One region of the Microbacterium sp. MYb64 genome, then DNA from elsewhere that is predicted to be linked to it. Evidence: predicted binding sites of a transcription regulator. Region 1 holds the regulator's gene; the other holds the start of a gene.
What was found. The regulator LexA, encoded in region 1, represses DNA repair genes until DNA is damaged. The targets are predictions, from matches to a motif close to TCGAACANNTGTTCGA.
Positions count from the first base shown of each region.

Region 2: the regulator LexA is predicted to act here: its motif matches at 2,811-2,826, upstream of recA (recombinase RecA).

Region 1 is NZ_PCOW01000020.1:50,186-57,483, forward strand. It holds gene metE (5-methyltetrahydropteroyltriglutamate--homocysteine S-methyltransferase) at 1-2,315, shown strand, start outside; gene lexA (transcriptional repressor LexA) at 2,436-3,122, opposite strand; gene CQ044_RS15585 (LysM peptidoglycan-binding domain-containing protein) at 3,444-3,800, shown strand; gene CQ044_RS15590 (histidinol-phosphate transaminase) at 3,848-4,933, shown strand; gene hisB (imidazoleglycerol-phosphate dehydratase HisB) at 4,930-5,550, shown strand; gene hisH (imidazole glycerol phosphate synthase subunit HisH) at 5,547-6,197, shown strand; gene priA (bifunctional 1-(5-phosphoribosyl)-5-((5-phosphoribosylamino)methylideneamino)imidazole-4-carboxamide isomerase/phosphoribosylanthranilate isomerase PriA) at 6,308-7,054, shown strand; gene CQ044_RS15610 (SseB family protein) at 7,038-7,298, shown strand, end outside.
Region 2 is NZ_PCOW01000002.1:257,003-264,300, forward strand. It holds gene CQ044_RS03335 (DNA translocase FtsK) at 1-946, shown strand, start outside; gene pgsA (CDP-diacylglycerol--glycerol-3-phosphate 3-phosphatidyltransferase) at 946-1,533, shown strand; gene CQ044_RS03345 (CinA family protein) at 1,533-2,072, shown strand; gene CQ044_RS03350 (helix-turn-helix domain-containing protein) at 2,214-2,522, shown strand; gene CQ044_RS03355 (DUF3046 domain-containing protein) at 2,527-2,751, shown strand; gene recA (recombinase RecA) at 3,025-4,077, shown strand; gene CQ044_RS03365 (regulatory protein RecX) at 4,115-4,945, shown strand; gene miaB (tRNA (N6-isopentenyl adenosine(37)-C2)-methylthiotransferase MiaB) at 5,058-6,608, shown strand; gene miaA (tRNA (adenosine(37)-N6)-dimethylallyltransferase MiaA) at 6,605-7,298, shown strand, end outside.

The DNA.
Region 1 (7,298 bases):
CATTCCCCGAGGGCACCGTCCTGGGCTACCCGCGCATCGGCCGTCGCCGTGAGCTCAAGAAGGCCGTCGAGGCGTTCTGGGCCGGACGGATCGACGAGGCCGAGCTCGAGCGCACCGCGGCCGAGCTGCGCGCGACGACGCGCGAGCGTCTCGCCGTGCAGGGCCTCGGCCGCTCCGACTCGGCGATCCCCGAGTCGTTCTCGTACTACGACCAGGTGCTCGACGCCGCGGTCACCGTGGGTGCGATCCCCGCCCGCTTCGAGGACCTGCGGTCCGCCGACGGCACGATCGGCCTGCCGGCGTACTTCACCGTCGCCCGTGGCGAGGGCGAGCGCGCGCCGCTCGAGATGACGAAGTGGTTCGACACGAACTACCACTACCTCGTGCCCGAGATCGGACCGGACACCGTCTTCTCGCTGTCCAGCGACCGCATCGTGCGCCAGGTGCGGGAGGCGGCGGAGGCCGGCTTCCGCACCCGCCCCGTGCTCGTGGGCCCCGTCACGTTCCTCGCCCTCGCCAAGGCCGCGGACGAGGCGCCGGAGGGCTTCGACCCGCTGTCGCGCCTGGACGACCTCGTCTCGGTCTACGCCGAGGTGCTCGGCGCGCTCGAGGCCGCCGGCGCGGAGTGGGTGCAGCTGGATGAGCCGGCGCTCGTGAGCGAGTCGCTGCCGGCTTCCGTGGCAGCGCTCGGTGCGGCCGCGGAGCGCGCGTACGCGGTCCTCGGCGGTCTCGCGGAGCGCCCGGCGATCTTCGTCGCGGCCCCGTACGCGGCCCTCGACGCCAACCTCGCGGTTCTCGCCGCGGCTCCGATCGAGGCGATCGGCCTCGACCTCGTGCGCGGCACCGTGCCCGCATCCGTCCCCGGCCTCGCCGACAAGGTGCTCGTCGGCGGCGTGGTCGACGGCCACAACATCTGGCGCGGCGACCTCTCCGCGGCCTTCGACACCCTCGAGGCGCTGCGCGGTCTCGGTGCGGCCGGCGTGGCCGCGGCGACCTCCACCTCGCTGCAGCACGTGCCGCACGACGTCGAGGACGAGACCAAGCTCGATGAGCGCCTGGTGAGCTGGCTCGCCTTCGCCGACCAGAAGGTCGCGCAGGTCACGACCCTCGCCAAGGGCCTCGCCGAGGGGCGCTCCGCGATCGCCGCCGAGCTCGACGCCGCCTCCGCCGCCCTGACGGACCGTCTCAGAGCCCCCGGCGTCCGCGTGGACGCCGTCCGTGCGCGCACCTCGGCGCTGACCGGCGCCGACTTCGACCGCGGCGACTACGAGGCCCGTGTGGCCGCGCAGTCGATCGCGCTCGACCTGCCCGCGCTGCCGCTCACGACCATCGGATCCTTCCCGCAGACCGGCGAGATCCGACGCGCCCGCGCGCAGTTCACCAAGGGCGAGATCACCGCGGACGAGTACGACGGCTTCCTCCGCGAGGAGATCGGCCGGGTCGTGACCCTGCAGGAGGAGCTGGGCCTGGACGTGCTCGTGCACGGCGAGCCCGAGCGCAACGACATGGTGCAGTACTTCGCCGAGAACCTCGACGGCTTCGACGTCACCGAGAACGGCTGGGTGCAGTCCTACGGATCCCGCGCGACGCGCCCGTCGATCCTCTGGGGCGACGTCTCGCGTCCGGCGCCGATCACGGTGGCGTGGTCGGAGTACGCGCAGTCCCTCACCGCGAAGCCGATGAAGGGCATGCTGACGGGCCCCGTCACGATCCTCGCCTGGTCGTTCGTCCGCGACGACCAGCCGCTCGCCGAGACGGCGAACCAGGTCGCCCTGGCGCTGCGCGACGAGATCGCGGACCTGGAGGCCGCCGGGATCGGCGTCATCCAGGTCGACGAGCCGGCGCTGCGCGAGCTGCTGCCGCTCAAGAAGGCCGACCAGCCGGCGTACCTGGACTGGTCCGTCGCGTCGTTCCGGCTGTCCACGGCGGGCGCGGAGACGGCCACGCAGGTGCACACGCACCTCTGCTACTCGGAGTTCGGCGTCGTGATCGACGCGATCCGCGCGCTCGACGCCGACGTCACCTCGATCGAGGCCGCCCGCAGTCGCATGGAGGTCGTCACGGACATCGCCGCGGCCGGCTTCGACCACGGCATCGGCCCCGGCGTGTACGACATCCACTCGCCGCGCGTTCCGGACGCCTCCGAGGTCGAGGTGCTCCTGCGCCGTGCGGTCGAGGAGATCCCGACGCGTCAGCTCTGGGTCAACCCGGACTGCGGTCTGAAGACCCGCGGCTACGAGGAGACCAACGCCTCGCTGCGCAACATCGTCGAGGCCACCCGCCGCGTCCGCGAGGACGTGTCGGTCGCGGTCTGATCTCCCCGCACCGGGCGTCTTCATCGAGGCCCCCTCGCAGCACCGAGGCCCCCTCCCAGATTCGGATCTGAGAGGGGGCCTCGATGCGCAGAGGGGGCCTCGACGTGGAAGGGGCGGGGATCAGACCGCGCGCAGCACCGCCACGATCTTGCCGAGCACCGTGGCGTCGTCGCCCAGGATCGGCTCGAAGGCGCTGTTGCGGGGGAGCAGCCACACGTGGCCGTCCCGCCGGCGGAACGTCTTGACCGTGGCCTCGCCGTCGAGCATGGCCGCGACGATCTCGCCGTTCTCCGCGGTGCCCTGTGAGCGCACGACCACCCAGTCGCCGTCGCAGATGGCGGCGTCGATCATCGACTCGCCGGAGACCTTGAGCATGAACAGATCACCTTTGCCGACGAGCTGGCGGGGGAGGGGGAAGATCTCCTCGACCTGCTGCTCGGCCGTGATCGGCACTCCGGCGGCGATCCGGCCCACGAGCGGCACGAGCGCGGCGTCTCCGACCGAGGGGGCGGTGTCTGCGGGGTTCTCGGTCGAGAGGCCGGGCAGGTCGATGAGGACCTCCATGGCGCGGGTCTTGCCGGCGTCGCGGCGCAGGTAGCCGCTGAGCTCGAGCTGGCCGAGCTGATGCGTCACGCTGCTGAGGGACTTGAGACCCACGGCGTCGCCGATCTCGCGCATGCTCGGCGGGTAGCCGTACCGGGCGATCGAGGTCTGGATGACCTCGAGGATCGCCATCTGCTTCGCACTGAGGCTCTTGCGGCGCCGCGTCCGCGGGGCCTCGGAGCCGAGGTTCGCACCGTCGCTCATGCCATCTCCTTCGTGTGCATCGGGCCCTCGCGGATCCGGTGATCGGCATGGATTCGCGGGCGGCGATTCGAATGTCGGTGGTCCGTGATGGGGTCTTCGTATCGAAACCGTATCCGAGATCGGGGCGGAGTCGATAGATCTGTTCGAGCGTGTCGGCGAATTATCGGAACCGATATTCGAAGAACGCTTGACAGATGTTCGAACTCGAAAGTAGTTTCGGTACGTAGGTTCGCCTCTCCAGAGGCCCGGATTCGAAGATCCTCCACACGGGATCCCGATCCGGGGAGAGGCGGACCGACACAGACACTGAGGAGAAGCACCATGAGCAGCATCACCTTCGCCGGTCCGGTTCCCGCCACGCGCCTGCGGATCACCGCACGCGGTCGGCGCGTGCTCGCCGCGCTGGTCGCGCTCCCGGTGGCTGCGGCGATCGCGTTCGCAGCGCTGAGCGGCGGATCCGCGCTCGCCTCCGGCGAGCAGACGACGGGCAACACCTTCGCGACCGTCACCGTCCAACCCGGCGACACCCTGTGGTCCATCGCGGGCGAGGTCGCGCCGAACGCCGACCCGCGCGACGTCGTCGCCAAGATCTCCCAGCTGAACCTCGTCGACGGCGGCGTGATCGAGGTCGGGCAGCACCTGGCCATCCCGGCGGAGTACGGCGCGACCGGACGCTGATCGTCACGCGGCACCGGCATCACAGCCGGGCCGCCTAGCATGGCAGGGTGACTGTCTCGCTCGACGACTTACCCCTTCGTGACGACCTGCGCGGACTGCGCCCCTACGGGGCCCCGCAGGCGCCGCTGCCCGTGGCGCTGAACGTGAACGAGAACACGCATCCGGTGCCCGAGAAGGTCGCGAGCGACATCCTCGACGACATCGCGGTGGCGCTGCGCGACGTCAACCGGTACCCGGACCGCGAGTTCACCGAGCTCCGTGAGGCGTTCGCCGGCTACCTCGGCCACGACCTCGTGGCCGCGAACATCTGGGCGGGCAACGGGTCCAACGAGGTGCTCCAGCACATCCTGCAGGCCTTCGCCGGCCCTGGCCGCACCGTGTTCGGGTTCGCGCCGACCTATTCGATGTACCCGCTGCTCGCCCAGGGCACGGGGGCGACCTGGGTCGCCGGGGTCCGCCACCCCGACTACGAGCTGACGGTCGACGAGGCGGTCGCGCAGGTCCTGGAGCACGATCCGGACGTGATCCTGCTGTGCGCGCCGAACAACCCCACGGGCACCCCGCTGCCTCTCGACGTGATCGAGGCGGTGTACGAGGCCGCGCGAGGCATCGTCATCGTCGACGAGGCGTACCAGGAGTTCGCGCCGAAGGATTCGCCGACGGCGCTGACGCTGCTCGAGGGACGGCCGCGGCTCGCCGTCTCCCGCACGATGAGCAAGGCCTTCGCCTTCGCCGGAGCGCGGGTCGGCTACCTCGCCGCGGATCCGGCGTTCATCGACGCCCTGCGTCTGGTGCGCCTGCCGTACCACCTGAGCGCGCTCACCCAGGCGGCGGCGATCGCGGCGCTGCGGAACGCGCCGATCATGCTCGCGATGGTCGATGAGATCGTCGCGCAGCGCGATCGCATCTCCGCCACGCTCGCGGCCCTGGGGTACGAACCCCACCCGTCCTGGTCCAACTTCGTGCTGTTCGGCGGGGTCGCCGATCCCGCCGCGACCTGGCGCGCCCTCTACGACAGGGGCGTGCTGATCCGCGATGTCGGCATCACGCATCACCTGCGCGTCACGGCCGGAACCGAGGCCGAGACCACCGCATTCCTGGACGCCCTCGCCTCGATAGGATCGGCCTCATGACCGCTGAGACCCCCGCTGCGGCCCGGACCGCGCGCCGCACCCGCTCCACGTCCGAGTCGACGATCGAGCTCGAGCTCGACCTCGACGGCACGGGGCAGAGCCACATCGACACCTCGGTCCCGTTCTTCGACCACCTGCTGACGGCGTTCGCGAAGCACTCGCTGACAGATCTGACCGTGCGCGCCTCAGGCGACACCCACATCGACGCGCACCACACGGTGGAGGACGTGGCGATCGTGCTCGGCCAGGCGATCCGCGAGGCGCTCGGCGACAAGAACGGCATCTCCCGCTACGGCGACGCGCTCGTCCCGCTCGACGAGGCGCTCGTGCAGGCGGTCGTCGACATCTCCGGTCGCCCCTACCTCGTGCACGAGGGAGAGCCGGCCGGCTACGAGCACCACCTCATCGGCGGCCACTTCACCGGATCCCTCGTGCGTCACGTCTTCGAGGCGATCGCGTACAACGCCGCCCTGACCGTGCACGTGCGTGTGATCAGCGGCCGCGACCCGCACCACATCGCGGAGGCCGAGTTCAAGGCCTTCGCGCGCGCGTTCCGTCAGGCCAAGGCGCTCGACCCCCTCGTGGTCGGCGTGCCCTCGACCAAGGGCGCCCTGTGAGCGAGGGCGCAGAAGGCCGTCGTCCGACCGTCGCCGTCTTCGACTACGGGTCCGGCAACGTGCACTCGGCCGTGAAGGCGCTGATCCGCGCCGGCGCGGACGCGCAGCTCACCGGCGACCGCTCCGCGGCGCTCGAGGCCGACGGGCTCGTGGTACCGGGCGTCGGGGCGTTCGCAGCCGTCCGCGAGGCGCTCGCCGCGCACCGCGGGGATGAGATCATCGAGCGGCGCCTGGCCGGCGGCCGCCCCGTGCTGGGCATCTGCGTCGGCATGCAGGTCCTGTTCGAGGGCGGTGTCGAGCGCGGCGCCGAGGTCGAAGGGCTGGGCGAGTGGCCCGGCATCGTGACCGAGCTCGACGCTCCGGTCCTGCCGCACATGGGCTGGAACACCGTCGAACCCGATCCCGGCAGCGTGCTGTTCCGCGGGATCGAGCACGAGCGCTTCTACTTCGTGCACTCCTTCGCCGCGCAGACGTGGGAGCTCGAGGTCATGCCGCCGTTCCCCGAGCCGCACCTCACGTGGGCCGAGCACGGCTCGCGCTTCCTCGCCGCGGTCGAGAACGGCCCGCTCTCCGCGACGCAGTTCCACCCGGAGAAGTCCGGCGAGGCGGGCATCCAGCTCCTCCGGAACTGGATCTCCACGCTCTGATCCGTCTGACCGTGTGACGCCGGGGGATTGGTGCCCCGACCGTGCGCGGACTACTCTCTTCTCTCGTGCCGCGCCCGAAGCGCGCGGTGCATCGTGACCCGAAGGACGACATGAACGAGTTCGCGCAGTCCCCCTCCCTGACCCTCCTCCCGGCCGTAGACGTCGCGGGCGGACAGGCCGTCCGCCTGACGCAGGGTGAGGCCGGAAGCGAGACCAGCTACGGCGATCCGATGGACGCCGCCGCGGAGTGGGTGGATCAGGGAGCCGAGTGGATCCACCTGGTCGACCTCGACGCCGCGTTCGGCCGCGGCAGCAACACCGCGATCCTGCGCCGCGTGATCAAGCAGTTCCGCAGCGTCAACGTCGAGCTGTCCGGTGGCATCCGCGACGACGCGAGCCTCGAGGCGGCGCTGGAGTCCGGCGCTTCCCGCATCAACCTCGGCACCGCGGCGCTCGAGAACCCCGAGTGGGCCGCCGACGTGATCGCCCGCTACGGCGACGCGGTCGCGGTGGGCCTGGACGTCCGCGGCACGACCCTCGCCGCCCGCGGCTGGACCAAGGAGGGCGGCGACCTCTGGACGGTGCTCGACCGCCTCGAGGACGCCGGGTGCAGCCGCTACGTCGTCACCGACGTCACCAAGGACGGCACGCTCAAGGGCCCGAACCTCGACCTGCTCCGCGAGATCACCGCGCGCACTCCGAAGCCCGTCGTGGCCTCGGGCGGCATCGCGAACCTCGACGACATCGCCGCGCTCCGCGAGCTCGTGCCGCTCGGCGTCGAGGGCGCGATCGTCGGCAAGGCGCTGTACGCCGGCGCATTCACCCTGGCCGAGGCGCTGGATGTCGCCGGATCCTGACCACGCCGCGTCCGCGGCGTGCGATCACGACCACGGCGCGCACGGCAACGCCGGCGACTCCGCGGGCGTGCCCTGGGCGGGACGCTCCTTCCAGGAGAACACCCGGGCGAGCGACGACGGATCCGCGGATCCGGCGCTCTGGGACGCGCTGACGCGCTTCCGCGCCGGTGGCGGCTCGCAGGCCGAGGTCGTGGACGCGTTCCGCACGGCGCGCGTGCTCGTGCCGCTGGTCGCCGAGAAGGGC
Region 2 (7,298 bases), on a different contig from region 1:
TCCTCCCGGCAGCGAGCGCGTGCTCAAGCCCTACCCCTACCTGCTGGTGGTGGTCGACGAGCTCGCGGACCTCATGATGGTCGCCCCGCGCGATGTGGAGGACTCGATCGTCCGCATCACGCAGCTCGCCCGCGCGAGCGGCATCCACCTCGTGCTCGCGACCCAGCGACCCAGCGTCGACGTCGTGACCGGCCTGATCAAGGCCAACGTGCCGTCACGCCTCGCCTTCGCCGTGACCAGCGTCACCGACAGCCGCGTGATCCTGGACAGCCCCGGCGCCGACAAGCTGATCGGGCAGGGCGACGCGCTGTTCTCCCCGATGGGATCCTCCAAGCCTTTCCGCCTGCAGGGCGCCTGGGTCGACGAGAGCGAGATCGAAGCGGTCGTCAAGCACGTCACCGGTCAGGCGCGTCCGGAGTACCGGCCCGATGTGGCAGAAGCGGTCGAGGGCAAGAAGAAGGAGGTCGACGAGGACATCGGCGACGACCTCGAGCTGCTCCTCGCCGCCGCCGAGCTCATCGTCTCGTCGCAGTTCGGCTCCACGTCGATGCTGCAGCGCAAGCTGCGCGTCGGCTTCGCCAAGGCCGGGCGGCTCATGGATCTGCTCGAGTCCCGCGAGATCGTCGGCCCGTCCGAGGGGTCCAAGGCGCGCGACGTGCTGGTCACCCCCGAGCAGCTGGCCGGGGTGCTGGCCAAGCTGCGTGGCGAGGATCCGCCCTCTGCCCGCGCGGCCTCGGCTCCGAGCGCTCCTGCCGCGCCGGCGGCTCCCGCGTCCATGCCGGCGGCCGCAGTGCCGCCGCGTCCCGCCGACCCTGTGGCCGCATCGTCCTACGGCGCCGCGGATGACCGCTACGGCGAGGATCCGCTCGAAGCGCAGTACCGCGGACTCCCCGAGGTCGACGCGGAGTCCGATGAGGACGCCTGGGGCCTGACGGGGCGCGACTGATGGCCATTCCGCGTCAGCTGCCGAACGCGATCACGATCGCCCGCATCCCTCTCGCCGTCGTCTTCTTCGTGCTCCTGCTCATGGGGGGTGCGAACGGCATGGCGCAGCCCGCGCTGCGCTGGGTAGCCGCGGGGTTGTTCATCCTGGCGATCTCCACCGACTGGGTGGACGGCTATCTCGCTCGCAAGTACGACCTGGTCAGCGACTTCGGCAAGCTCTGGGATCCGATCGCCGACAAGCTGCTCACCGGAGCCGGCTTCATCGGCCTCGCGATCCTCGGCGAGGTGTGGTGGTGGCTGGTGCTCGTCATCCTCGTCCGCGAGTGGGGCATCACGGTGCACCGCTTCATGATCGTCAAGGAGCACGTCGTCGCTGCGGCGTGGATGGGCAAGATCAAGACGACCGTGCAGGCCGTGGCGCTGTCCTGGGCGCTGCTGCCGCTGCACGTCTGGATCGGGATGCCGGTGTGGTCGATCACGACCACGGTGCTGATGGTGATCGCGCTCATCCTGACGATCCTGAGCGGCATCGACTACATCGTGGCGCAGGTGCGAGGCTCCCGCGCGGATCGCGGCGCAGCGTCCTGATGTCCGCGGAATCGTCTCGCACCGCGGCCGCCGTGCTCGATGCGCTGCGCGAGCGCGGGATGACGCTGGCCGTCGCCGAGTCGCTCACCGGAGGAGCGCTCTCTGCGGCACTCGTGGAGATCGCCGGCGCTTCGGACGTGCTCAACGGCGCCGTGGTCGCCTACGCGACGCCGATCAAGTCCTCGCTGCTGGGCGTGGATCCGCTCCGGCTCGCGTCGCACGGGCCCGTCGATGCGGAGGTCGCGCGGCAGATGGCCGCGGGAGCCCGCTCGGCGCTGGCCGTGGACGGGCGCCCGGCCGACGTCGGCGTCGCAACGACCGGTGTCGCCGGTCCCACCCCGCAGGGCGGGCAGCCTGTCGGCACGGTCCACATCGGAGTGAGCGTCGCCGAGCGCACGATCAGCCGCCCGTTCCTGTTCGACGGCGATCGTTCCGCGATCCGCGCTGCCGCGCTTCGGGCGGCTCTCGCGCTGCTCTTCGAGACGGTGACGGGCCGGGAGATCGATGCCGGCGCGCCCGGGCGGGACGACCGGGAATAGAGTGCTCATCGACGAAGTTGAGTCGAGTGTGCTCACATTCAATGCACAGGACGAAATACTAGTGTCGATCCCGACAGGTCGGGTTAGACTGACCATCCGATCCGGCGCTTGGGGCCGGGGGATGGGGGAGAGGAGGTCCCGATGATTCTCGTACGACAGGAGATCGGTGACGTGCTGCGGGACTTCCGTCTGCAGAAGGGCCGCACACTCCGCCAGGTCGCAGGCAAAGCGTCTGTCGCACTCGGGTACCTCAGCGAGGTCGAGCGCGGGCAGAAGGAAGCGTCCAGCGAGATCCTCGCGTCGGTCGCCGAAGCACTCGACGTGCCCATCTCCACCATCATGCGCGAGGTCGGCGATCGGATCGCCGTGCTCGAGGGCATGCAGGTCATCCCCGACGTCGTTCCCGACGAGCTCGTGGCCTCGGTCGAGTCCGAGCTGTCGCTGCGCTGACGGGATGCGGCGCAGCGAGTTCCTCCGTGCAGTCGATACGGAGTTCGGATCGCGTAGCGGTTCCCTCGTGGCGGACCTCGTTCTGAGCGCCGTCGGCGGGCGCACGGCCGCGCAGGCGATGGAGGCCGGTGTGCCTCCGCGGGACGTCTGGCTGGCGCTGTGCGCCGAGATGGACGTCCCGGAGTCGCACCGGTACGGCGCGGGCCGGCTGGAGCCTCGGCGGCGCTGAACGCGGTCGGATCCGGGCGCGCGGTGTTCGATCCGTTCCTCGGTCTTCTCGGCGTGTCGTCGAAGACATGTTCGAGATGCGCGTATCGTCCTGCACAGATGATTTCGTGATCGGGATCTGCACGACTTACGGGAACGCCGGCTGAATGTCGGAGGCTCCGCCTAGCGTGTTCGACATGACCACGAGGTCATACGCCTTGTCGGAGAGCTCGCCCCAGCCGGGGCAGCCGCGACAGCCTACAGGCGGCAGTTCACGAGCACGAAGGAGCACGTCATGCCCTCTCCCGCAGACCGCGAGAAGTCCCTCGAGACCGCACTCGCCCAGATCGACAAGCAGTTCGGAAAGGGCTCGGTCATGCGCCTCGGCAGTGACGAGCGTGCTCCTGTCGCTGTCATCCCCACCGGCTCCATCGCGCTCGACGTCGCGCTCGGCGTCGGAGGCCTGCCGCGCGGCCGCATCGTCGAGATCTACGGCCCGGAGTCCTCGGGTAAGACCACGCTGACCCTGCACGCGATCGCCAATGCGCAGCGCGCCGGCGGCATCGCCGCCTTCGTCGACGCGGAGCACGCCCTCGACCCCGAGTACGCCAAGAAGCTCGGCGTCGACATCGACGCGCTGCTCGTCTCCCAGCCCGACACCGGTGAGCAGGCGCTCGAGATCGCCGACATGCTCGTGCGCTCCGGTGCCATCGACCTCATCGTGATCGACTCCGTGGCCGCTCTCGTGCCGCGTGCGGAGATCGAGGGCGAGATGGGCGACTCGCACGTCGGTCTGCAGGCGCGACTGATGTCGCAGGCGCTGCGCAAGCTCACGGGCGGTCTGAATCAGACCAACACCACGATGATCTTCATCAACCAGCTGCGCGAGAAGATCGGCGTGTTCTTCGGCTCGCCGGAGACCACCGCCGGTGGTAAGGCGCTGAAGTTCTACGCGTCGGTCCGCCTCGACATCCGTCGGATCGAGACGCTGAAGGACGGCACGGAGGCAGTCGGAAACCGCACCAGGGTCAAGGTCGTGAAGAACAAGATGGCTCCGCCGTTCAAGCAGGCCGAGTTCGACATCCTCTACGGCGTCGGCATCTCCCGCGAGGGCAGCCTCATCGACTTCGGCGTCGACCACGGCATCGTGAAGAAGTCCGGCGCCTGGTACACCTACGACGGGGACCAGCTCGGCCAGGGCAAGGAGAACGCGCGCAACTTCCTGCTCAAGAACCCCGACATCGCGGAGACGATCGAGACGCAGATCAAGCAGAAGCTCGGCATCGGCGGTGCGGCGGCCCCCGCTGCGACGGCGGCCGACGAGCTCGCACAGCGGCGTCCGGCCTGACATGCGCCTCGACGACGCTCGGCGACCGGAGTGAGCCGTGAGTGACGACAGGGGCGGGGCATCGTCCGAGGACGACCGCCTCGCCCCCGTGATCCCGCTGTTCGGGGGGCGCGGTGCGCCCGCCGACGGCGGGCGCACGCGCCCGTCGAACCCGGCGTCCGCCGCGTCGTCCGCAGGGGACGAGTGGCGCTCGACCTGGGCTGCGGAGTCTGAGGCCGAGCGCCGCGGGCCGAGTTCCCGCCACCCCGCCGCCGCGGCGCTGGCAACCGAAGAGGGCAATACCTCCGCTCCGGTGGCACCCGCGCCCGTCCGTCGCGGGCTGCGTGCCGTCGGCCGTCACGGCGGGGACGACGCGGCCGTGCCGGACGATCCGATCGCCGACGCGAGCGAGCTGCTGGTCCGGAAGCTCCGCTCCAAGCAGCTGTCGAGCGCGGAAGCGCGAGACGTGCTGCGTGAGAACGGCCTCTCCTCCGAGGACCGCGATCTCGTCGTCGAGCAGTTCGAGCAGCGCGGGTATCTCGACGACGTCTCCCTGGCCGAGCTCCTGGTGACCTCGGGGTCCGAGCGCAAGGGACAGGGGCGTGTGGCGATCGCCCGCACCCTCAGTCAGCGAGGCATTCCGCGCCAGATCGCCGACGAGGCGCTGTCCGTCCTGGACGATGACGACGCCGAGCGGGCGCTCGACTATGCACGGTCCAAGGTGGCGGGCCTGCGTCGCTACGACGAGGACACCGCGATCCGGCGTCTCGTCGGACAGCTGTCCCGCCGCGGATACGGGGGCGGCGTGGCGCTGACCGCCGCACGCACCGCGTGGCGCGAGACGCAGCGCGGTTCGGGCGTCGGGCGGGTGCGGTTCGAGGAGAGCTGAACCCGGAGGGTGGGCTTTCGCATCATCGGGTAAGCGTCCGCATCGTTGAGAGAAGCTGCGCGAGAGCGAGCGGGGACCTTTCCCGCCTGGCGAAAGTAGAATGGCAGGCACTATGACCATTCCCCTCTCAGAGCCCACGCTCATCGCGCCCTCCGCCGCGGCGCTCGATGAGGCCGGGCAGCAGCGCACGTACGAGGTGCGCACCTTCGGATGCCAGATGAACGTGCACGACTCCGAGCGTCTGTCGGGCTCGCTGGAGAGCGCCGGCTACGTCCGCGCAGCCGCAGACGACGAGGCGGACATCGTCATCATCAACACGTGCGCGGTGCGCGACAACGCCGCCGGCAAGCTGTACGGCACGCTGGGGCATCTGAAGAGCCGCAAGGACAAGCACGCCGGGATGCAGATCGCCGTCGGCGGCTGCCTGGCGCAGATGGACAAGCAGGCCGTCCTCGACAAGGCGCCCTGGGTCGATGTGGTCTTCGGCACTCACAACATGGGGTCCCTGCCCGGTCTGCTCGAGCGCGCCCGCCACAACGGCGAGGCCGAACTCGAGATCCTGGAGGCGCTCGAGGTCTTCCCGTCCACGCTGCCGACCCGTCGCGATTCGGCGCACAGCGGCTGGGTGTCGATCTCGGTGGGCTGCAACAACACCTGCACGTTCTGCATCGTGCCCAGCCTCCGCGGCAAGGAGAAGGACCGCCGCCCCGGCGACATCCTGAACGAGATCCGGCTGCTCGTCGACGACGGCGCGATCGAGGTCACGCTGCTCGGCCAGAACGTGAACTCCTACGGCGTCGAGTTCGGCGACCGCCAGGCGTTCGGCAAGCTGCTGCGCGCCGCCGGCGAGATCGAGGGACTCGAGCGGATCCGCTTCACGAGCCCGCACCCCGCGGCCTTCACCGATGACGTGATCGACGCCATGGCGGAGACGCCCAACGTCATGCCGCAGCTGCACATGCCGCTGCAGTCCGGCAGCGACAGGATCCTGCGCGCGATGCGCCGCTCCTACCGCAGCGAGAAGTTCCTGGGCATCCTCGACCGCGTGCGCGCGAAGATCCCGAACGCCGCGATCTCCACCGACATCATCGTCGGCTTCCCGGGCGAGACCGAGGAGGACTTCGAGGACACGATGCGCGTCGTGGAGCAGGCCCGCTTCGCGAGCGCCTTCACGTTCCAGTACTCGATCCGCGAGGGCACGCCCGCCGCGACCATGGACGAGCAGGTCCCCAAGGAGATCGTGCAGGCGCGCTACGAGCGCCTCATCGCGCTGCAGGAGCGCATCTCGCTCGAGGAGAACCAGAAGCAGGTCGGCCGCGAGGTCGAGGTCCTGGTCTCCGTCGGAGAGGGCAAGAAGGACGCCGAGACGCACCGGCTCACCGGCCGCGCCCAGGACAACCGCCTCGTGCACTTCGAGCTGCCCGAGGGATCCGACCGACCGCGTCCGGGCGACGTGGTGACCGTGACGATCACCCACGGGGCGCCGTTCCACCTGCTTGCGGACGCCGTCGACGGCGCGCCGCTGCGGATCCGTCGCACGCGCGGCGGCGACGCCTGGGACCGGGCGCAGTCCGAGTCCTGCGCGGTGCCGGCGGCTCCCGCGTCCGACGGGATGCCGCGCGCGGTGTCGCTGGGACTGCCGACGCTCCGCGTCGGAGTGTGAGCGCGACGGGCGCAGTGCCGGTCCCCGAGTCCGTCGAAGGGCCCGACGTCACCGCCCCGCGTCTGTGGGCGATCGTGGGTGCGACCGGCACGGGCAAGAGCGACCTGTCGCTCGACCTCGCACAGGCGCTGGCTGCGCGCGGTCGTCGCGCGGAGGTCGTGAACGCGGACGCCATGCAGCTCTACCGCGGCATGGACATCGGCACCGCCAAGCTCCCCGCCTCCGAGCGGCGGGGGATCCCGCATCACCTCTTCGACGTGCTCGACGTCGCCGAGGACGCGGCGGTGGCCTGGTACCAGCCGCACGCGCGCGCCGCGATCGAACAGATCCATGCCGGCGGCGCGGATGCGATCCTCGTCGGCGGATCCGGTCTCTACGTCTCCAGCGTGCTCTACGACTTCCGTTTCCCGCCCCGGGATGACGCGCTGCGTGCGCGCCTCGAAGCCGAGCTGGAGCACGACGGTCCGGGGCCCCTGCTCGCGCGTCTGCAGCAGCAGGATCCGGAGACCGCCGCACGGATCGACCAGAAGAACGGCCGCCGCATCGTACGGGCGCTCGAGGTACTGGCATTGGGCGAGCGCACGCACGGCGCCGCGCTGCCCGAGCAGCCGGTGCCGTGGCACCCGCGCACGCGCGTGCTGGCGCTGGGGGTCGAACGCTCGGCGCTGGTCGAGCGGCTGGACCGTCGGG